Regions from separate parts of the Bacillus sp. FSL K6-6540 genome, predicted to be linked through region 3. Evidence: riboswitches for the same ligand, from Rfam matches in the RefSeq annotation. Region 3 holds a riboswitch; each other region holds the start of a gene.

Region 1 (5,628 bases), 4.5 Mb from region 3:
GGCGATCCGCAAGGCGGGTGCGGCTGGCGTGGTCCTTGGCATGCTGACTCCGGAAGGAAAGATCGACGAGGCCGCCTTGGCCCAAATGCTGGAATGGACGGGCGATATGCAGGTGACATTCCACCGGGCTTTTGATGAATTGGAGGATCAATTCGAAGGGCTGCGTACATTGCAGAAATATCCGGCCGTCACCCGCGTCTTGACGTCGGGAGGACCGCAGCCGGCACCGCAAGCGATCCCGAGGATTCGCGAGCTTGTGGAACAAGCCGCAGGCACCGGGCTTAAGATTTTGGCCGGGAATGGCCTGAAGTGGGAAATCATACGCGATTTCATCGACCAGACCGGCGTGAGCGAGGTTCATTTCGGCTCAGCTGTCCGGTATGGCCGATCAGGGCTGAAGCCCATTGATCCGGTTGAACTGCGATCCTTGGCTGACAGCTTACATCAATAGAAGTAGCAAACCTATCGGAAACAGGTGAACAAAAATTGCAAACCGAATTGAATAAACAGCAAGAATTTGTGGTTGGCGTTGACCTTGGGGGTACGAAGATCGCGGCAGCGCTCTTTGATTCCGAAGGACAGCTGCTGAACCGGGAGCAAATGGAGACAGCCGGAGCGCGTACGGCCGAGGAAGTGGTCGCGAGAATTACGAACATGATTCGCAGCGTGTCGGGCGGCCACCCGCTTCGAGGCGTAGGCATGGCTTCGCCGGGAACGGTTAACAGCCGGGAGGGCATTGTCATTCACGGCACGAATTTGCCGGAATGGACCAACGTCCCTCTCAAAGCCTGGATGGAACGAGATCTGAATACGGAAGTACAAGTGCTGAATGATGCCAATGCAGCCGCATGGGGCGAATATGTAAGAGGTGCCGGCCGAGGGTCGACGAACATGGTTTACGTGACGCTCAGCACAGGCATCGGTTCAGGCATCGTGCTGGATGGCAAGCTGTTTCTGGGCAGCAATTCCTTTGCAGGGGAGCTTGGGCATCATATCATTGATCCTAGCGGTCCGCAGTGCAATTGCGGCAGCCATGGCTGCTGGGAGGTGTTTGCTTCAGGAACGGCCATCGGCCTGGCAGCATCCCAGCGGATGCTTACCCAGACCAGCGTTATTTCTGAACTGGCCGCAGCCGATGGAGGCGTGAACGCCAGGCATGTATTCGAGGCTAAACGTCTTCATGACCCCGTCGCAGTGGAGGTCATCGATCGTGCCGTCTATTACATGGCGCTTGGACTGGTTAACGTCATTCACAGCTTCAACCCCGATCGCATCGTGGTTGGCGGGGGTGTGAGCAGAGCAGGCGAGCTTCTTTTCCCGCAGCTTCGGGAAATGACGGATAAGCTGGTCATGCCGTCCTATCTAGGAACCTACGAGATCGTTCCTGCGGGACTGCGGGACGATGTTGGCCTGGTGGGAGCCGCAGCCTTGTTCCAATAATATATTCGTAAGAAAAGGCAACAAAAGCCGCCCTCAAGGGCGGCTTTCTGATTATTCATGAAGAGAGCGGGAAACGGAGCGATCATATTTGCGTAAGCGAAGTCCGTAACTTGTGACAGGTGATAGGCGTAAACCGTAAGCCGTCATCCGTTTTCACTGGAGTCGAGTTTTTGGTTTCCTATTAGGTTTGTTTGTATCCGACAAACAATAAGCGGTTGCCCGCACTTTCCCGCCCGCCGACGGAAGCCGCCGGCTCCAAACCCGCACGCGAGGCGGCCTGCAGGCTTGGAGCCGGCGGCTTCCGCTATTCCATGTATTTTGATGCGTCGAACGTAATCATGCTCGTATGGTTGGCATGCTCGATCAGTGAGGAGAGCCTGGTCACTTCGCGTTCCTTCTTGCGCGCCTGCGCCTGATAAGCTTCCGGATCGTATAAGGCCACGTTAAACAGCGTTACGGCGCCATCTCCGCTTCCCCGGCCGCTCTGGCGCTCCAGCTTCTTGCGGGAGCCGAGATGGGCAAGCTGTCCGATATCGCTGCGCATTTGTTTGGCGAGCTCGATCGCCTCCATGATGGTCATGTCGGAGCCGTTCCAACTAATGGTCTGCGTCGTGTTGGAGATTGCCATCAGCAGATCCAGCTTTCTGTAATCCGCTGCGGCGGCTTCGATCTCTTCCGTAATGGCATCCACGCTGCGTGCAGGATACTCCGCCGTTTCCCCTTTTTCAATGATCGTGCTGCTGTTGTTCAAGCGTTCCGACATCAGTTGATTCATGAGACGGTTGATTGCTGCCCGGACTGCCAAAGCTTCAGCCATCGTAATTTGACTCATAAGCGAAGGATCACCTCTTTGATTTCTTGTCTGAATATGTAAACGTTCCGAACTGCAAAAAAGTTGCATGCCCATTAACAAAACGTCGCCGGAGGTTCGATGGAGTGTTACATAATTGTCATGAGTATACGAGATGGCATAATGAAAAAACATGAAAATTTTCAGCCTATACGACATTGATTAACATATAGTGATAGATTTCTAGGATATTATTGACAGCATCCTTGCTTGTATACTATATTAAGAGAAGGTTACAAAATGTTAATGAATTTTGCCGAATTTCGTTTGTGAAAACGGGGGAACCGTCTTGGGTGAATTATTCTTGTACCATAGAGAGTATAGGGAACCTTCAACCGAACCCTTAGCTAACTCCGTAGGCATCGAAGGAGAGAACGTATTTTGAAGAAATTTGTCATCACATTGCTTGGGTCTGCAATTATTTTTTCTTCTGGTGCCGTATCAGCCTATGCTGATCAACAACCGAATTTTCAGCATCAAGTGAAGCAATTGGTAGGAACGCCTTACAAATGGGGCGGAACAACGACAAGCGGATTTGATTGCTCCGGATTTATTCTGTATATGTTTAGAAATTTCGACTTGGACCTTCCACGCACTTCCCAGAGTCAGGCTAAAGCCGGGGTTCATGTGGATCGCGAGGACCTGAGAGTCGGAGATTTGGTATTCTTCAATACAAGCGGAAGCGGCATTTCCCATGCGGGCGTTTACATTGGAGATGGACAATTTGCGCATGCTTCCAGCAGCAAGGGCGTAAGAATCAGCAAGCTTAGCGACTCCTATTACGAACCGCGTTATGTTACGGCGCGCCGTGTATTGAGTCAAGAGAACTATGCTAAACTGGTAGGAAGCGCGAGCTAATTGGAATACGCAGTTTAGAGTTCGATACATAACCGGAAAGCCTGACAAGAGATGATCTTGTCAGGCTTTCTTTTTTTATGGAAGATTATAATTTGGGATTCTGCGAAAAGATTCACTAGATTATTCCTTTACGACAGAGGCATTCACGGCGGCTTCCATGCCATTATTATAGGAACGGAACAAGCCCAGACGCCAGAAGGCGGCACCTTTCAGATCATAGCGCTTGGCCAAGCCGAGCTTATCGTCGACGGATGTGGCGGTTTCGCTGCTTACGCTGATGCCGAGCAGGAGCTTCTGCTTAGGAACGCCTGCCTGAAGTGCCTGCTGAATGGCTTGGTCCACCAGACTGTTGGGTTCAGGAACCTGGGCTTTGGTGCCAACCGGATTGTACTGATACGCCATGACGATGAGATCATCGGCAAGGGAGGCCAGCGTCTTGTAATCATAGCCTTTATAGGCGCTGTTCAATGGCGGAACGGCTAAGGACAGAGCAATGTCGCTCGGCAATGCGGCTTTCAATTGCTTGACGTAATCATTAAGCAGCTTCTGCTGCTTCGCGGCATCCAGTTTAAAACCGAGCCCTTCGAAATCAAGCACCACGCCGCCGAATCCGTTATCCGCCACCGCAGTCGTGATGCCTTCAATGGACTTTTGGCGAAGGCTGCTGTCGCTGAGGACTTTGGTTAATTCGCCGTTTCCGTCCAAAGCGTAAACCATAAGGTACGGTTTAATCTCCCGGTCCGCAGCATCCGCAACAATCGATTGCGGAGTCACGTCCCCGGCCGCCGCAGGCAGACGGTATTCGTCGCCTTGAAGCGTAAACTGACCTTCCCGATCAATGCGGCTCCAGCCGAAGGCGACTGAATTCATGGATGCTACGAGATCCCGCTCTTGGAAAGATTGCAAAGCGTAAAAGGCTCTTAGATGCATTTCGCGCTGCGGCGACACGAGGGAGACCGTGCGAGTCGCCTGATTCCAGCCGACATTAACGCCGAATTGGCTGCTGAACGAGCTGAGCGGAATCAGAACGCGGCCTTCCCGCTGGACAGGGGGAGCGGCCAGCTTCACTTTTTTACCGTTGACGGTTGCGCTCGAGCTCCCGACTTGAAGCAGCACTTCCGTCGTTTGACCTTTCACCTCGCCAATGGCCTTCACCGTTTGGGTCTTGCTGTTCCACGTGATTTGAATGCCCAGCGCCTCACCGACCGTCCGGAACGGCACGTAAGTGACCCCTTTGTCTATCATGGGAGCCGCATCGAATGTAAGCGCAACGTCATCCAGCTTGACCGAAATGGCAGGCGCAGCCTGTACCTGGCCGATATGGGGAGCGGTTCCGAGCAGAGATAAGGCAAGAACGGCAGCGACGGCTGTTTTTCCTATTGGTTTATGCAGCATGCTATTGTTTTCCCTCCAACCCAATAAAATAATAGAATGATTCTCATAGAATATGGGATTTGCTCTAGCATACGCTAGTATAGCAAAATTTTCATAGAGTTCCAATTGCATGATGTCATAGAATCGATAAGAGTAAGCATGTTGATTTTTTAAACTTTCCAGTATAATAATTGAAGGAATTCATACATAACCTGATGATTACATGCATAGGGGGATAAAGGCGTGTTTAAATTCTGGAAAAACAAAAAGGGCGGGAACAGCGGAGAGAAATCGTCGCTCCCGGCAGCGGAAGAGAGAATGGAAGCCGTGCCGGACCGGATCATCGAGCTTACGGGCCGCGAGGTTCAGCGCAGCGTGGCCCCAGTTCTGGGCATGACGGTGCTTGACTTGGCCGAGCGGAATGAGGTGGATTGGAACTCTTTTTGCAAAAGAGGGACGTGTGCGCGCTGCCGCTGCATGGTGGTGGAGGGAATCGAGTATCTGTCCGAACCCAATCTGGCCGAAGAACGGCGCCTGGATCCGGAAGAAATCGAAGAGGGGTACCGTCTCGGATGCCAGAGCAGGATCGAAACGGTCGGCCCCGTCAAAATCAAGCATGCTCCATACTTTTGACGATATAGAAGGACATATAACTGTAATATATTTAAAAAGCAGGCAGCCCTACCATTGCGGCTGCCTGCTTTGTCGAAAGGAAAACAAACGAAAATTCCTTCACTCCACGGCCAATTTGCTCTGTTCCCGGAACGAGCTTGGCGTTTGACCGGTAATTTTCTTGAATAACATCGAGAAATACTTGTCGTTGCCGTAGCCGACCTGGGAAGCAACCTCATGCACCGGCATTTCGGAATCCGCCAGCAGGCGCTTGGCCTCTTCAATTCGACGGGATATCAAGTAATTGAAGGGGGAATCGCCGACTTCTTTTTTGAACAGATGGGATAAATAATGCTGGCTGACATACATCGTATCGGCAATGTCCTTGAGGCTGATGCTCTGGGTGTAGTTGGCGTCGATAAAGTGCTTGGTCCGCAGCGCGATTTCATTCTTGCCCTTCAAGGATTGGAATTGGTGTTTAACGTCCACGATGC
Region 2 (5,628 bases), 490 kb from region 3:
CTTGAATTCGCAGTCCAACGTCGCGGGAACCCGTAAAGCTGACAAACCTGGTCAAAGGGTGATCCACCAAATAGTCGCCCACTTCCTGACCCGGACCAGGCAGGAAGTTAACGACACCCGGAGGCAGGCTGACTTCTTCCAGAAGCTGCACGAATTTGGCGGCTATGACCGGGGTGGTGCTCGCCGGTTTCAGCACAACGGTGTTGCCGGAGACGATGGCCGCCGTGGTCATACCGGCCATAATCGCGAGCGGGAAGTTCCAAGGCGGAATGACGATGCCGACGCCAAGCGGGATGTAATCGAGATGATTCTCTTCCTCCTCGTGGACCGTCAGCGGCTGGGGCGCGCTCAGGCGCTGCATTTCGCGTGCATAGAACTCCATGAAATCGATCGCTTCGGCCGTATCCGCGTCCGCTTCGGCACGCGTCTTGCCGGCTTCGAGGGTCATCAGCGCGGAGAACTCGAGCTTGCGCCGCCGCATGATTGCCGCGGCCTTGAACAGGTAGCGTGCCCGCTCGTTCGCCTCGGTGTGCTTCCACGTCTCAAAGGTACGCGCCGCCGTCTGAATGGCTTGCTCGGCAAGCTTAGTATCCGCTTGGGACACGACGCCGATGACTTGGCGTTTGCGCGACGGATTGACCGACTTAGCGGTACGTTCCGTATGGATTTTGGCACCGCCGATAACCAAGGGGTACGATTGGCCAAGCTCGGCTTCGACCCCGGATAACGCCGCATCGTATAACTTGTTGTTCCACTCGTTGTTGAAGTCCATAAATGGTTCGTTCCGAAAAGGTGCTCGCATGGGGAGGCCCCTCCTTAACATGATATGAATCGAAGCTTCAGGCCAATGGTCCAGCTGCGGATCGTCATGGTGGCATGGTTAGGATCTCCTGGTGAAAACCTCTATTTAAATATGTATGTCTCCCTGCATGCCGTCATGATTTTTGCATATGAGTTAGATAGAGTCATTTTGGTTACCTTGCAAAGGGGGCGCGCGCATGGACGGAACCGAGCTTTACCGTAAAGTGATCCTGACGGTGTCCGGCAATAAACTCGTGAAATGGCTGTCGATCAAGTACGGCCGGAAATTGGCTGGCCGATTCATTGCCGGCGATACCTTGGATGAGGCGCTGGACGAAATCGAGAGGCTGAACGCGAAAGGCATTCTCGTTACGCTGGATCATTTGGGGGAGGGCATTACGACGCTGGATGAAGCGGCCGGGTACCGAGAGGAATATTTGAAGCTGGTGGAAGGGATTGGGAGGCGCGAAGTGCAATCGAACGTATCCTTGAAACCGACGCAGATGGGCATGGCCCTGGACCCCGAGAAGGCTTACGAAAACATCAGGTCGGTGGTAAGAAAGGCTAAAGAGCACCGCAACTTCGTTCGCCTGGACATGGAGGATTCGCCGTATACCCAGGCAACCATCGATATGACGCTCCGCCTTCATAAGGAGGGGCTGACCAATGTGGGGACCGTGATGCAGGCCTACTTGTTCCGTACGGAGGAGGACGTGAAGAATCTGTTAAGGGCCGGCGTTAATTTACGGCTAGTAAAGGGCGCGTACAAAGAGCCGGGAACCATCGCCTTTCAGCAGAAGCGGGAGGTCATTGACAACTACAAGAAATTGGTCAAAATGCATTTTGACCAAGGAGCCTACGTCGCGATTGCCTCGCATGACGACAACATCATCGACTGGGTGAAGGTATTTGCCGAGCAGAGCCGCATAGACAAACAGGACTATGAATTTCAGATGCTGTATGGACTGCGGATGAACGATCAAGCAGCGCTTGCGCAGGACGGCTACCGTATCCGGTGTTATATGCCCTATGGAACGATGTGGTACCCGTATTTCACCCGGAGGCTGGCAGAGAAGCCGGCCAACCTGATGATGGTGCTCAAAAATATGTTCAAGTGAGCGGGATCCGATTGCAGAACCCCGTCAAAATGCCTGATGAAATAAGTGGCTTTTTGACGGGGTTCTTCATGGTTTCAAAAAACATCAGGCTGCTTAGAAGTGCCCAATCCAAAGGAAACGGGGACAGTAGCTCTCTGTAGCTGCTGCCCCTAGAAATGATAATACCCCTCCGAGCAATTCATAAGGAAGGAGTGCTCCAGCGGCAGTCCGCCTAACCGCTCTCGGGTGATGTGCCGATGCAGGTTGATCTCCAGATCGGCGAGGGCTGATACAGCAAGTTGCATCCGTGCGGGTCCCCACTGCTGCTGCTTTCGGGCATAGCGAATGGCCTCAGTCACGGACATGCCTCTCAGCCTTGAGAAGACGGATGCCCAGCGGACCAGGTCCGAAAATTCTCTCGTGCTTGGCAGGGCATATTCGACATATCCTGCCGCGTCTTTGCAGCTGACTTTGAACAAGCCGCAGTTCCAGCCATGATCGCTCCATGGGATAAAGCGTTCGGCCGAGCCCCGGTCGAAACGAAATATCTCCATATGGCGGATAGTCTCTCCACCTAATGCAGGCACTGCGGTTTCGATGACGGGTGTAAGCGCTGCCTCGATGAGTTTCGTCATGATATGATCTACGCTCCTTTATAAGAATGTTATATGCACGGCAAATAGGCCTGGTGAGCAGAGAAACCCCGCTCTCCAGGCCTATTTATGGTTAGAGCCCCAATTCCGGCGGCCGCTATGCCAAAGCTTGGATGGTATTCTCTCTCAACAACGCGCCTACGAGGTTAGCTGACGGATTCGGACTGAGAGCACCCTACCACTGGGCCCTTCGATCCTAGGCGCAGCGGATTCACCCCATTCACCAATCGAAGACTGGTGACTTTGGTTCCCCCGTCTCCCGGTCTGTCGGGAGCTCGGCGTATAACGTGTTTCGAATAGATGGATGAATCATACGCCGGAGGAAACGAAAAGTAAATGACCGTATGGGACGAATAGATTCCGAAATGTGATGAAAACGGTAAAAGAAAACGCGTACAATCGGTCGTGTCATCTATTATCGTGGCAAAATCTCAGTATCTCGTTGGATTGCGATAAATAAGAGGAAACAAGAGAAATACATAGTATAGAGCAGTATTCGGAAGATAGAGACGAAATACAGCTTGGTTCCTGTTCGACATAACGCCAGATGTGTTTTTGCTCACATTTACATCCTGCAGGGCCGGACGTATGATACGAACTATGAATTGACGGTCACCAACGACCAAGGCATACGGACAGTCGTTCCATATAGATTTAAAGGCAGTGTGAGAGCTGCCCCTAAGCTCTTTATGGATCGATGGCGAAGGCACCATGGGCCTTGCTGAGATTTGAAGGTAGAGGCGACTCTCACCGCGTGAACCTCCTGTTGCTGTGCTGTTATGCCCAGTCTGGATGACAAGTCAATGGCTAATAGAATAACATGCTACTCGTTTTTAATTTTCGCTGAGTCCTTGAATGGAAAAGGAACGGGGGAACCAGTCGGGAGATGAACCTGATCTCTCTGGGGTGAATCCTGTAGACAAGATAACGGTCTATGGGTAGGGCGACTCTCACGCCCGAATCCGTCAGCTAACCTCGTAAGCGTATCGAGAGAGGCAACGATTGTCGTGGACTTGGGCCACGGTGTATTTCACCGTGGCCTGTAAGAAGCCTGCGGGAAGAGTTCTTCTCTTTCCGCAGGCTTCTTTGTTGTTGCCTTCTCTTTCTGACCTTAGGAGGAGAAACGAAGATGGAGAAACCACAGGAATTCATCCTGGTATCCGCGCCGAACAAGGCCGGGGAGGAATTCGTCCGCCAGCTGATTCACAAACGTGTTCCGTTTGCGGCCATAGCCAACAACCGGGCTGAGCAGCAGAGGCTGCGAGAACTGGGCTGCAGACCCATCATTTTGATTGATACAAGAGACGAGCAGACCTGGATCATTCCCGAGTTTCCCGTCAGCAAGGTGTTTCTGTTCGAAAGCAGCTTGAATCTGTGCTGCCGCTATTTACGGATCTGCCGGACATGGACCTCGGAGTCGATTTACGTGATCACCCATTCCGGCAATCCGCGCTTGATATACAAAGGGCTGGGTGCCGATGTGGTGCTTCATACGAATCATCATCAGGTGTCCTTTCTGATGGCATCCGTAATGAGCTAAGCGTTTGGACTGACGCCACAAGAGTTAGGGGAGGTTACATTCATGCAGGATTTAGTTATGGTGCTCATTTTGGGAGGAACCTACGGACTGCTCATGCTGTTTATGTCCTGGTGCGGGCGCGTGGTTTCGGAACCGGAGGCTGATCAGCCGTGATGATCATGTTGATATTCACGATTTTTATTTTTCTCTATTTGATTTATGCGCTGATTCACCCTGAAAAATTCTAGGGAAACGGCTGAAGGAGGAAGGCATTCGTCATGGGCATTTTACAAATTGCCATCGTTATACTCGTTCTGGTGCTGCTGGTCAAGCCGCTGGGAACTTATCTATATCAGGTGTTTCGTTATGAAAGCAATGGAACGGACAGATGGTTCTCCTGGGCGGAGAAACGGATCTTTGCTCTGATCGGCTTAAAAGAACGCAAGGGGATGACATGGAAAGGATATGCCGTCAGCTTTGTGTTAACGAATATCGTGCTGGTTGCGGCGGGCTACTTGATTCTGCGGCTGCAGAAAGTGCTGCCGTTGAACCCGAGCGGTATCGGCCATATGGAACCAACCTTGTCGTTCAATACGATTATCAGCTTTATGACCAATACGAATCTTCAGCATTACAGCGGCGAGTCGGGATTGTCTTATCTGGCCCAGATGGCCGTCATTACGATGATGATGTTTACGTCCGCAGCGACCGGGCTGTGCGTGGCGATTGCTTTTATCCGGGCGGTGACCAGCAAGGGCACGACCGTCGGCAACTTTTTTGAGGACTTCGTTAAGGCGCATACCCGTGTATTCATTCCGGCTGCTTTCATCATTGCGATGGTACTGGTGGCGCTGCAGGTGCCGCAGACCCTGAAGCCTACGCTCAGCGTCACGACGCTGGAAGGAAGCGAGCAGCAAATAGCGGTGGGCCCGGTGGCTGCGCTCGAATCGATCAAGCATCTGGGCACCAATGGGGGCGGTTTTATGGGGGCCAACTCGGCGCATCCGTTCGAGAACCCGTCCCCGCTGACCAATGTGATCGAGATTCTGTCCATGTGGAGTCTTGGGGCGGCGCTTCCTTACACATTTGGTTTGTTCGCGAAGAGCCGCAAGCAGGGATGGATCATATTCTCGGTAATGATGACCTTGTTTATCGGCTTCCTGTCCTTGAACTATGCTGCGGAAACCAACGGCAACCCGGCATTAAACCAGCTGGGCATCGACGCCTCGCAAGGCAGCATGGAGGGCAAAGAGGTCCGGTTCGGGATCGCCCAATCCTCCCTGTTTACGACGGTGACAACCGCGGCTACGACCGGGTCGGTCAATAACATGCATGATACGCTCACGCCGCTCGGCGGGATTACGCCGCTGTCCCTGATGATGCTGAATTCCGTTTTTGGCGGAAAAGGCGTCGGGCTGATGAATATGCTCATGTACGCGATCCTGGCGGTGTTCCTGGCCGGTCTTATGGTTGGCCGTACCCCCGAATTTCTCGGCAGAAAAATCGAGGCCCGGGAGATGAAGCTGATCGCGATTGTCATTCTGGTACACCCATTGAT
Region 3 (5,628 bases):
GCCCAGCAGATTACCCATCGCCATCCGTCTTGCCGCAGCCTCCGGGTGAGCCGATAATCCTGCCTCCAGCATATCCTCCAAACTGATCAGGCTCTCTCCACCCTCAAAAGACGTGTGAACCCGCTCCAGCGCGCGCCGTATCGCCTCTGGCGAGGCATTCTCTACGCCGATATCCCCTTTCCTTGTAGCATCCGCTTCCGGAATGAAGGCGTGCTTGCAGCCGGGTACGCCCTGATCCACGATTTTGCGGATTCGTTCACCCGCATGGTCAGGATCCGTCAATATGATAACGCCTCTGCGCTCCTGGGCAAGCGCTATGCGCTTCAGGATTTGCTTGTTGATCGCTGAACCGCCGGTTTCGATCGTGTCGGCTTCTACGGCCCGTTTAATGGCAACGGTATCGTCCCTGCCTTCCACGACAATCACTTCTTTAATCATTCGTTCGTTCTCTTCCTTCCCAAGCAGAGCAGGCCTGTACAACGTTAAGGCTCAACCCGTTTAGCCTTGATTACTCCGGTCTTTACAAAACAAAAGAAGAGGAAATATTCCCTCTTCTTGATCATCATATATTATAAGCTAAATAGTATAGCATTAGAATGGCAAAGTAAATTGGAATTCATGCGTCTAGTTCAATTCAGGTTTAACCGGACCGATCACGTAAACGGTGCGGCCGCTCTTCCGGCCGAAATTCATGGCCGATTTCAACGAATCGTAATAGACATCGATTTTGTTGCCTTTGATGGCGCCGCCCGTATCTTCAGCACGGCGGAAGCCGATGCCTTCGATGTAAACCCACCATCCGATCGGGATGATATTAGGATCAACGGCGATGGTGCGACCTTCCGTAACGCGTGTGCCGGATGCGGTACGCGTACCGATTCCTTGCTGTTCGGCGGAATACGCGGTCATCGACACGTTGTTCAATACCTTCTTGTATTTAAAATCAACGCCTGCGCGGGAAACCACGTTGTTCTCCACAGCCTTGGCGGTCGTTACTTTTTTCGTGCCGGACAATTTAGCTGGTGTAGCTTTTACATCGGTGGCTGCCGCCTGGACGATAACAGGCTTCTCCACTTTTTTCGTGCCTACGGCAATGATTTTATCCTTCGTTCTGCGTTCGATTTCTTGGGAGACCTTCGTCTTGGAAACCAGCTTGCCATTGTGGTAGACCTTCTCGTAATGGTTCACCATAAGACCAGACTCGCCCCGCTGAATGACGCGGTTATCGCCCTTTTCAAGCGATGGATCGGCCGTCTTGATCACGCGGAATTCGCGGTCTTCCGTTTCCTTAACTTTCTGCTTCGTGACGCGAACGACATTGATATTCATATTGCTGGTCAGCTTCGTGTCTTGCGACGGTTGTACTATATCTTCACCCTGGATCGTAACGCCAGCCTCTTTGAGTACATGATCAACTGTATCCTGGGATGTAAATATGGTTTTGGTTTTGCTGCCTACCGTAACGTTGACTGGAATAGCTCTGTCAATAATAATTCGGTCTCCGTCCCGGATTGCGCCGTTCAGGGGCATCGAAATTTGATCTTGGGGACTCAACGTGATCGCTTGCTCATCCAGCAATTCCTGCAGCAACGATCCACGTGTTTCCACCGTAGTGACCCGGCCGTCGACGACAAGCTGAACTTCCTTGCCTGCCTGGTCATGTACAACCAACGATATGAGAAGTGATACCGTAACGGCACCCATGGCGCCGAGCAACATCAGTTGACGCAAATTGTCATGCTTCCATCTCAATGCGTAAGACATGCTGGATGATTGTGATTCATGGGTTTCTTCAGGTTGAAAAATGCCCACTATTCCATCCTCCTTCATAGTCCCGCCGTCTAGGTAAACGCATGAATGCATTTGACGTGACTATAGCAATTTTTCTCACAGGGCGCCCTGCTATCTATCTACACCCTGCGTCAATTCCCGTCTTCCGTCCATTTGCCATCACCTCCTGTTTACCAAGAGTATGATGGACCCGTCTCCATTATTCAAAAATAAAAGAAGCCATTGAAAGAGTACTAGAGGCTCTAACGTGGCTTCCTGATGAATGAAATCATGGAAATGGTATGCACGAGATTTCCCCTCTTATTTCGCTTACGGAGTTAGCTGTCGGGTTCGGACGTAAGAGAGACGCCCTATATCCGGATGCCCGCTCATGGCGAGATCCTTCAAATTCACCCCAAAGACCCGAAAAAGAAATCAAATACAGCTTCGTGCATCCAGACCAGTATGCACCGCAGTATCGGTTCCCCCGTTCTCCAGAATTTCGGAGATTAAGCGAGACGGTTCATGAAATATTCGGCTGCGATCTGCACATCGCAGCTTCTTATCACTGAAAAGATGATATCCTGTTTGTATGCAGGTTGTAAAGCGACATTCAACCACATTTTCTCAAGTAAAAGGTTAAAATATTGTAATATCAACGCCTTTTCTGATTAAAAAACTTTAATTAATCGAAAATGCTCCCTTTTTCATGGCTTTTGCTCTTGTTTTCGTTAAATACCAAATCGTTCCAGTGCATTTTTGGTGGTAATTTGGGCCAATTCCTCATAGGACAACCCTCTAATTTCGGCCGCCGCCTCCGCCACCAATTTTACATATGCGGTCTCATTTCGTTTCCCGCGGAAGGGATGAGGTGTCAGGTAAGGCGCGTCCGTTTCGATCAATAATCGATCAAGCGGAACCTTTGCCAAAACCTCTTTGGGCTGCTTCGCATTCTTGAACGTTATCGGCCCCCCAAACGAGATATGGAATCCCATATCCAGGCACATTTTGGCCGTTTCCCAGCTTCCGGAGAAGGAATGCATGACACCGCCGACCTCAGAGGCTTTTTCCTCACGCAAAATGTTAACGATATCTTCATGCGCATCCCGGTTATGAATGACAATGGGCATGTTCAATTCCCGGGCAAGCCCGATCTGGCGCCGAAGCACGCGGTGCTGCACTTCCTTGGGGGACGTATCCCAATGATAGTCCAAGCCGATCTCCCCGATTGCCACCACTTTATCGTGACTGCATAAAGAGGCGATCCAATCCAGGTCCTGATCCTCCATGGTGATCGCATCTACAGGATGCCAGCCTACCGCTGCATATATAAAATCATAAGTCTCAGCCAGCTTCATCGTGGTCGGGATCGTCTCCCGGTTAAATCCGATATTGATCATCCGCGTAACGCCGGCTTCAAGCGCCCGATGAATTGCAGCTTCCCGGTCTTCGTCGAATTGGGGAGCGTCCATATGAGTGTGCGTGTCGAACAGCATACTATCCACACTCTCCTTCCTGTCGTTTCTATGTCGTCTATTTTCCATTAGTTGGTTGAATGCAAGGGGATTAACGGTTGTCCTGTTTTGCTTGATTTAATACTGTTGTTTGAAAACGTCGGCTATCGTCTCCGGCATTTGACCCAGGAGCGGGCCCACCTTCTCCTCCGGATAATAAAGATGGTACCGCCCTTTATGAATGCCGCTGATCGAGCGTACGATATCGGATACCTCCGAGATTTCCCTCAGCTCGTCATGCCGGTCCAGAAGGAGAATCTGTTTCTCGTTAAGCGGCATATCGGAATGAACCTTATCATAAGGAAGATCCGTTGGAAAATCAATCTCCAGGTCATATTCCGGATGCAGCCCCACCGCGCGGAACGCTTGGCGGATCCCGTCGATGGTTTCCAGATCGATGTTGTCGATTTCTACATATTTGTAGAGCTTTCGGTGCATGAAACGGCCGCATAATTCGCTAAGAAGCGGGTCTTCCTCCTCCGTCCATTGCAGAAAGGCCGTTTGAATCAAGGCTTCATCAAGACGCAAGTATTGGTGTACGCCAATGTTCCCCGAAAACAACGCAGGAAGCGGTTCGATCATGAAACGGAAAGCATATCCACGGTCATGCAGCTCCTTGGCCCGGCGAAAGATTTGGCGCAGGATGATTTCGGAGCTTCGGGTGACGGGATGAAAATACACCTGCCAGTACATCTGATACCGCGACATGAGATAATCCTCCACCGCGTGCATGCCCGATTCCTTCACGACGACCCGATCGCGGTACGGCCGCAGCATCCGCAAGATTCGGTCGATATCAATCGTTCCATAATTGACTCCCGTATAGTAAGCATCCCTTAGCAAATAATCCATCCGGTCTGCATCCAGCGGACTAGTGACCAGATTCATGACAATTGGCTTATCGTAGGTTTTGTTAATAACGGAGGCGACCTTCTCGGGAAAATCGGCACCGAGCTCCTGAAGTACCTGATTGACGCAAGTATCTCCGAGCAGGATCCGGCATGTCCAATCCTCGTGGTTCATATGAAAAGCTTCTTCTATGGAATGCGAAAAAGGCCCGTGCCCTACATCATGCAGCAGCGCCGCGCAGAGCGCAACTTGCCGTTCCTCGGCAGGCCAATCGGAATACCCTCTCCGTTCGAATTGAGAGATGATTCTTCTCGTAATTTCATAGACTCCAAGAGAATGGGAGAATCGGCTGTGCTCTGCTCCATGAAAGGTCAGGAAAGAAGTGCCGAGCTGCCTGACCCGGCGAAGCCGCTGAAATTCCGGGGTATCGATTAACCGCCAGATAATATCGTCCTGCACATGAATATAATTGTGGACGGGGTCCTTAAACACTTTTTCTTCCGAAATGGGTGAATGCATTTCATCTCAACTCCTTCTCGTTAACTCTTTAGTTTTAGCCGATAAACACTTCTTTTGACATCTAATGTCGAACCATGTCGAATAACGTAAAATCACGCTTTCCAAATCGACAAATCCAAAATCGCCGCAAAAATTGGTTCGATTATGGTAATTCCGTTGCTATATAAGGCTTTTGTTCACTATACTTTCGTAAACAGGTTCCGATTTTTCAAAAATATAGGTTGACTGTTTTGGGAATCGTTGGTACTATAAATAACATAAAAACTAGAACTATGTCGAATTATGACTTTTTTAAATTATGGCGAGAGGGGCATTTATAAGTTATGATGAAATCAACAGGAATTGTAAGGAAAGTCGATGAGCTTGGACGGGTCGTCATTCCGATTGAGTTGCGCCGCACGCTCGGAATTGGTGAGAAAGATGCATTGGAGATTTATGTAGACGGCGAACGCATCATGCTTAAGAAATATGAGCCTGCCTGCATCTTCTGTGGTAACGCTGAGAACGTCACTTACTTCAAAGGTAAAATTGTTTGCCATGAATGTATCTCGGAAATCCCTACACCTGTGACAAATTAAGATTTTTAGTATATAATAGCATTATTACATTTTGTTAATTCTAACCTTTTTCATATCTCCTTGGTGCCTTCCTCGGCTATGAACCCGGCCGCAGGAGGGTCTTTTTTTGGGATTAAAGAATTATACGTTTTCAGTGAAGCGTATCCTTTCTTTAATCCCATTTATATGTTTTGGGGTCCCCGTAAAGTATTTGGAATAAGCATCGAAGCTTGGGTCCACTTTGTGGGGCTTTTTGTTTATCCCCCTTGGGCCAGGCAAGCCATATTCACGACTCCGTCAGGAGTGCGTTATAGATGTCCCTTTTCGATACGCCGCGATCACCCGCGGTTTTTTTCATGGCATCCTTGCGGCTTAGTCCTTCCCGCTCATAGTGCCCCACATGCTCCTCCAGCGAGAGC
Region 4 (5,628 bases), 6.2 Mb from region 3:
ACCATGATCTTCTTTAAAGACGGCCAGCCTGTCGATAAAGTCGTAGGTCTGAACTCCAAAGAAGCCTTGAAGGGCATCATTGCAAAACATCAATAAGCAGGATTTGCCCATAGACTGCAATCCGCTTTCATACAGCGCCTTCGGTGTAACCCGGAGGCGCTTTGTGTGGTTCATTATCATGGTATATATTTATAACGTTAATATTATAAATCTCCTTGGAGAGGAGGAATAGCATGGACGATTCTGCCAAACGGCTTCAGGAGCAAGAGAAGGCGCAGGAGAATATTCGCCACAAGCTGGCATTGCTGCCGGATCAGCCGGGCTGCTACCTGATGAAGAACCATGAAGGCACGATTATTTACGTGGGCAAGGCCAAAGTGCTGAAGAACCGGGTGCGCTCGTATTTTACCGGGAGCCATAACGGGAAGACCCAGATGCTCGTTTCGGAAATCCGCGATTTCGAATACATCGTGACGGGCAGCAACATGGAAGCGTTAATTCTGGAGTGCAATCTGATCAAAACCCATCAGCCGAGATTCAATGTGCTGCTGAAGGACGATAAAACCTATCCCTACCTTAAAATAACGAATGAAGAGCATCCCCGCCTGGAAGTGACCAGAAGGGTGCTTAAAGATAAAGCCAAATACTTCGGTCCTTATCCGAACGCGTATGCGGCGCAGCAGACCAAAAAGCTACTGGACCGGATGTATCCACTGCGCAAATGCGGCGTTATGCCCAAAGAGGTCTGCTTGTATTACCATATGGGACAATGCTTGGCTCCATGCGTGAAGGAAGTGCCGAAATCCGCCTATGAACAGATTACAGGAGAGATTACTTCATTCCTGAGCGGCGGGCACGAAGAGATCAAGAAGGAACTGCAGCGAAAGATGCAGGAGGCCGCGGAGGATTTGTACTTCGAGCGTGCCAAGGAGCTGCGGGACCAAATCATCCATATCGATACCCTGATGGAGAAACAGAAGATCACGACAACGGATACCCGGGATCGCGACGTATTCGGTTATGCCGTGGACAAAGGCTGGATGTGCGTGCAGATTCTGTACATGCGCCAAGGCAAAATGGTGCAGCGCAACAAGTCCGTTTTTCCGTTCTACGGGGATGCGCACAGTGATTTCATGTCGTTCATAGCCCAGTATTACAGCGATAATCCCGCATTGCCGCAGGAAATTCTGCTGCCGGGGCCGCTGCTGGCAGAGGAGGCCGGCTCCGAGACGGCAACCGGAAGCGCCGGGGAACAAGGTGCCCGTAACGCAGGCGAAGCCGCGGAAACGGAGAAGAAGCTGACCACGGATATATCCGAAGAACAGCATGAAGTCCTTGTCCAAGCCCAGGCGGAGCAGGCGGAGGCCGCGGGTCTCGTGGATGCTGCCGGGGGCGCTGCTGCCTTGCAGGAATGGCTGGGCGTGAAGGTTCACGTGCCGCAGCGGGGCTTGAAGAAACAGATGGTCGGCATGGCGTCGGATAACGCGAAGGTGTCCCTGGACGAGAAATTCCGCTTGATTGAGCGCGATGAAGAACGGACCTCGGTTGCAGCGGCCAATCTGGGCGAGGTGATTGGCCTCCAGTCGCTTAACCGGATCGAGGCGTTTGATAACTCGAACATTCAGGGCTCCAACCCGGTATCGGCCATGGTGGTATTCACCAACGGAAAACCGGATAAGAAGGAATATCGCAAATATAAGATCCGTACCGTGCAGGGGCCGGACGATTACGATACGATGCGTGAAGTGATCCGGCGGCGGTATGAGCGTGTATTGAAGGAGAACCTGCCGCTTCCGGACCTCATTGTCGTCGATGGGGGGAAGGGACAGATCTCAGCAGCCATCGACGTGCTGGAGAATGAACTCGGGCTGTTCGTCCCGGTCTGCGGGCTTGTGAAGGATGCCAAGCATAAAACGGCGCAGCTGATGGTCGGAGATCCGCCGGAGCCGGTGTCGCTGCCTCGGGACAGTCAGGAGTTCTATTTGCTCCAGCGCATTCAGGATGAGGTTCACCGTTTCGCGATTTCCTTCCACCGCGAGCAGCGCGGGAAATCGATGGTGACGTCCAAGCTGGATTCGATTCCGGGCATCGGGGAGAAGCGCCGCAAAATGCTGTTGAAGCATTTTGGCTCGGTCAAAAAAATAAAAGAGGCTTCAGTCGAAGACTTCAAGCCCCTTTCCATCGGTGAAAAATTAGCAACGGATATTCTTAATGCACTTCGTGAGGAGGAGTCGTGACATACGGCTTCTCTTTTTTTGTCGGGTTGAAACGGTAAATCGCATAGGCGACAATCGCCGGAAGCACCATGTAAAAAGCGCCGGTCAGCAGGTTGGCGGCATCTTTGAGCATGATCAGGCTGATGCCCATCAGGATGCTGTTGAAGATGACATGGGAGAACATCGCAGCCAAATACCCGTATTTCAAAAAGATGTAGCTGAACAGCAAACCGATGATGACCAGCTCAATCGGCCGGGAGATCACGGGGTATATCGGATAGAGCGTATGTCCCAGCGCCCAGATGAGCGAGGTGATCAAGCTTGCGACAAAGGTATTGCGGACGATCTTTTTCACCATCTTGATGCCGAACAGCCGGTACACGGCCTCCTCGGATATGCCGGCCAGCCAGGCCATCAACGGAAACAGCCAAGGATACAGCATGTTGTAAGGCGATTGCGTCGCATCCGTGGTGGACCATGTATTCAGGGTCAGACCAAGACCGATAAAGATGACGGATTGGACGCCAAGCAGGATGAAGGCCCACATATACCCCAGCTTCATGCTGTCCAGCACGTAATGCCCGTATCCGGGTTCTTTGGCGCGCGGCCATGGATTGAGCCCGTCTTCTTTATGCCACAGCCCGCTGCCGCCGACAAGGGAGAAATAGAGCAGGGCGGAGAAGACGAGCGAATAGACGGCATAGAAAATCATCATCCCGAGCACGCCGGTTTGCGACATGCCTTCGGATTTGAAAACGGGAATCAGATTGTACGTATTCAGCATTTGAATGACGAACAGCAGCGCCGATAAGAACAGGCCGCGCTTAAACGAGGTGTAGGCCCTGGTCTTCACGCTGTACACAATCGCAAGAATGCCCAGGATTAGGGTGAACAGGCCGTACCCTGCGAGCGTCAGCAGGGTGGCATCCTGCGTCTGCTTGTTGACATAAGCAGAGTGGGCGGCTGGCACCGAGAAGGAGGGCTCATAAGAGCGCAATTTCCCCTGCTCGAAGGTGAAGCGGTGCTCCAGCCTGGAGTCCCCGATCCTGGATTCAGGGTCCACATATTTGAGACGGGGATCCCCCTCCTTCGTAACCAGCTCCAGATTCGACAGGTCATAACCCGCCCGCTGAAGCCATGGCTCCGCCAGCGCCTGCTTCTCGGCCAATGTCATGCCGTCCTCAACGACGAGCAGCATCTGCCTCTGAATCTCGCCCTTGTTCAGCTCGATCCGATCAAAGCTGGAACGGGCATAATCATACGAGAATCCGACGATGCCGGAATTTTGCATGTGCACGTCCACATTGAGGGCATCGCCTCCAGGCTCGCTGAAGCGAACGCGGTATACGTCATAGGGATATTTGGCTTCATAGGTTTTGTTATATTCCGAAAGTCTCTTCTCCTTCGCCAGATATCCGTAAAGTTCCGATTTGGATTGATATGTAACCAAGGCTTCGTCCGTGTCCGCAGCCGCAAACTGCAGATGCTCCTGAGCAAACCTTGAAGCTGCCTGCCGAGCCTGCTCCTTGGAAATGATATCCGGTGAGGCCATCTCGGCATCGTCCGGATTCGCCCACGGAAATACCTGAAATAATAGGAACAGAATCAGGCCGACTGCGGCAGGCGCGATGAGCTGCTTCAGATTGGGCTTCAGCTTCAAGGGCTCTCTTGCACGATTCATGAAATTCCTCCTCTAAGAAAGTTGATACTCCCACTGGTATTCGATATGCCTGATTAAGAACGCATAGAGTCAATATAACATAGTATGAAAGCCATAAGCAGCTTATCCCAATTATCGGAATATTGAAATAAATCGATGAAAATGAATGAAAGGTTTCGAAAACGTTAGAGAACCCTACGCTTGTATTCTTGAATATGCCCAATTCGCGCTCTTTTAAAGATATTTCGGGCGAAAAACGGCATTGGGTTACGTAACGGATTGAGTTATAATCACATCATGCTTGAAGGAACCGAATATTCCAGCCGAATTTCGTAATGAAAATGGGGGAACCATGTAATTGGGGTGAATTTCATTATTCCCGGAATAATGAATAGGGCGACCTGTGGAAATGCCCGAATCCGTCAGCTAACCTCGTAGGCTGTTGCACAGGAACCAGACCGAAAGGCACTGCGTTTTCCAGTGTCTTTTTTCGTTGATTTTTTTAAAGAAGGTGTCCGATTGAACGCTAAATTAAACTGGCTTACATTGTCTCCGCCCCAAATTCTCGTGCTTGGTTTTGCGGCCATCATCTTCATCGGGACCGGGCTGTTAATGCTGCCAATCTCGACGACGACGGGCGAACCGCTTGGATTTACTGACGCCTTGTTCACTTCGACCTCGGCAACGTGCGTAACGGGCCTGGTCGTAGTGGATACGGGAACGACATTCAGTTCCTTCGGAGAAGTCGTGATCATGCTGCTGATTCAAATCGGCGGGCTCGGATTCATGACGATGGCTACTTTATTCGCCTTGGTTCTGAAGAGACGCATATCGCTCAAAGACCGTCTAATCTTACAGGAAGCGATGAATCAGTCCTCGATGGAAGGTATCGTAAGGCTGATACGCAGAGTATTGCTGTACTCGCTCGTCATCGAGGCCTGCGGCGCAGTCCTTTTATCGGTTCGTTGGGCGTTTGATATGCCGTTGGGCCGGGCGATCTATTACGGTGTTTTTCATGCGGTGACGATGTTTAACAACGCCGGCTTCGATTTGTTTGGCGATTTTCGGAGTTTGACCGGGTATGTATACGATCCGGTAGTCAACTTCGTTGTGATGTTCTTGATTGTTTCCGGGGGCATTGGATTTATTGTGCTGTCCGATCTGATCGATTATCGAAAACAGCGGAGGCTCTCCCTGCACTCCAAGGTGGTGCTCACGATGACGGCTGCCTTGCTTGCGGTCGGATTTATCGTCATTCTCATATTTGAATTTACCAATCCGAGAACGCTGGGTTCCCTGAACTGGGGCGGAAAATTCTTCGGCGCGTTATTCCAATCCGTAACGCCGCGTACGGCGGGCGCGAATACTATAGATATTACGGGGCTCAGACAGGCAACGCAATTTTTTATCGTCATCCTGATGTTTATCGGAGCATCTCCAGGGTCAACCGGCGGCGGCATCAAAACCACGACCTTTACCATTATGGTAGGGGCGGTCATTGCGATGATGCGCGGGCGGGAAGACATCGTCATGTTCCGTTATCGCCTGGCCCAGGAGCGGGTGCTGAAGGCACTGACCATTGCCTTGCTGGCCCTGCTGCTCGTTCTAACCGTCTCGATGATTCTGTCGACGACAGAGGAAGGGGACTTCCTGGAGATTCTATTCGAAACGACATCCGCCTTCGGTACGGTAGGTCTCTCCATGGGCTTAACGCCCGATTTGACCGTGTTCGGCAAGATCCTGATCAGCCTT

What was found. Region 3 has a riboswitch for cyclic di-AMP ahead of MHH82_RS00140 (G5 domain-containing protein). Riboswitches for the same ligand answer to the same signal wherever they lie in the genome.
Region 1: another riboswitch for cyclic di-AMP. It lies ahead of MHH82_RS19895 (C40 family peptidase); the one in region 3 lies ahead of MHH82_RS00140 (G5 domain-containing protein).
Region 2: another riboswitch for cyclic di-AMP. It lies ahead of MHH82_RS02215 (hypothetical protein); the one in region 3 lies ahead of MHH82_RS00140 (G5 domain-containing protein).
Region 4: another riboswitch for cyclic di-AMP. It lies ahead of MHH82_RS27745 (TrkH family potassium uptake protein); the one in region 3 lies ahead of MHH82_RS00140 (G5 domain-containing protein).

Annotation. Positions count from the first base shown of each region.
Region 1 covers NZ_JBBOXH010000001.1:4,527,160-4,532,787, reverse strand. The annotation lists gene MHH82_RS19910 (copper homeostasis protein CutC) at 1-451, shown strand, start outside; gene MHH82_RS19905 (ROK family protein) at 487-1,440, shown strand; gene MHH82_RS19900 (hypothetical protein) at 1,745-2,272, opposite strand; cyclic di-AMP (ydaO/yuaA leader) riboswitch at 2,535-2,668, shown strand; gene MHH82_RS19895 (C40 family peptidase) at 2,672-3,148, shown strand; gene MHH82_RS19890 (stalk domain-containing protein) at 3,269-4,543, opposite strand; gene MHH82_RS19885 (2Fe-2S iron-sulfur cluster-binding protein) at 4,766-5,155, shown strand; gene MHH82_RS19880 (AraC family transcriptional regulator) at 5,255-5,628, opposite strand, start outside.
Region 2 covers NZ_JBBOXH010000001.1:514,037-519,664, forward strand. The annotation lists gene pruA (L-glutamate gamma-semialdehyde dehydrogenase) at 1-802, opposite strand, end outside; gene MHH82_RS02205 (proline dehydrogenase family protein) at 999-1,919, shown strand; gene MHH82_RS02210 (hypothetical protein) at 2,069-2,533, opposite strand; cyclic di-AMP (ydaO/yuaA leader) riboswitch at 2,670-2,842, opposite strand; cyclic di-AMP (ydaO/yuaA leader) riboswitch at 3,383-3,551, shown strand; gene MHH82_RS02215 (hypothetical protein) at 3,681-4,091, shown strand; gene MHH82_RS41600 (potassium-transporting ATPase subunit F) at 4,250-4,318, shown strand; gene kdpA (potassium-transporting ATPase subunit KdpA) at 4,349-5,628, shown strand, end outside.
Region 3 covers NZ_JBBOXH010000001.1:26,337-31,964, reverse strand. The annotation lists gene rnmV (ribonuclease M5) at 1-438, opposite strand, end outside; gene MHH82_RS00140 (G5 domain-containing protein) at 625-1,812, opposite strand; cyclic di-AMP (ydaO/yuaA leader) riboswitch at 2,082-2,296, opposite strand; gene MHH82_RS00135 (TatD family hydrolase) at 2,502-3,266, opposite strand; gene MHH82_RS00130 (HD domain-containing protein) at 3,363-4,652, opposite strand; gene MHH82_RS00125 (AbrB/MazE/SpoVT family DNA-binding domain-containing protein) at 4,976-5,230, shown strand; gene rsmI (16S rRNA (cytidine(1402)-2'-O)-methyltransferase) at 5,496-5,628, opposite strand, start outside.
Region 4 covers NZ_JBBOXH010000001.1:6,183,161-6,188,788, reverse strand. The annotation lists gene trxA (thioredoxin) at 1-96, shown strand, start outside; gene uvrC (excinuclease ABC subunit UvrC) at 234-2,237, shown strand; gene MHH82_RS27750 (CPBP family intramembrane glutamic endopeptidase) at 2,209-3,897, opposite strand; cyclic di-AMP (ydaO/yuaA leader) riboswitch at 4,188-4,332, shown strand; gene MHH82_RS27745 (TrkH family potassium uptake protein) at 4,396-5,628, shown strand, end outside.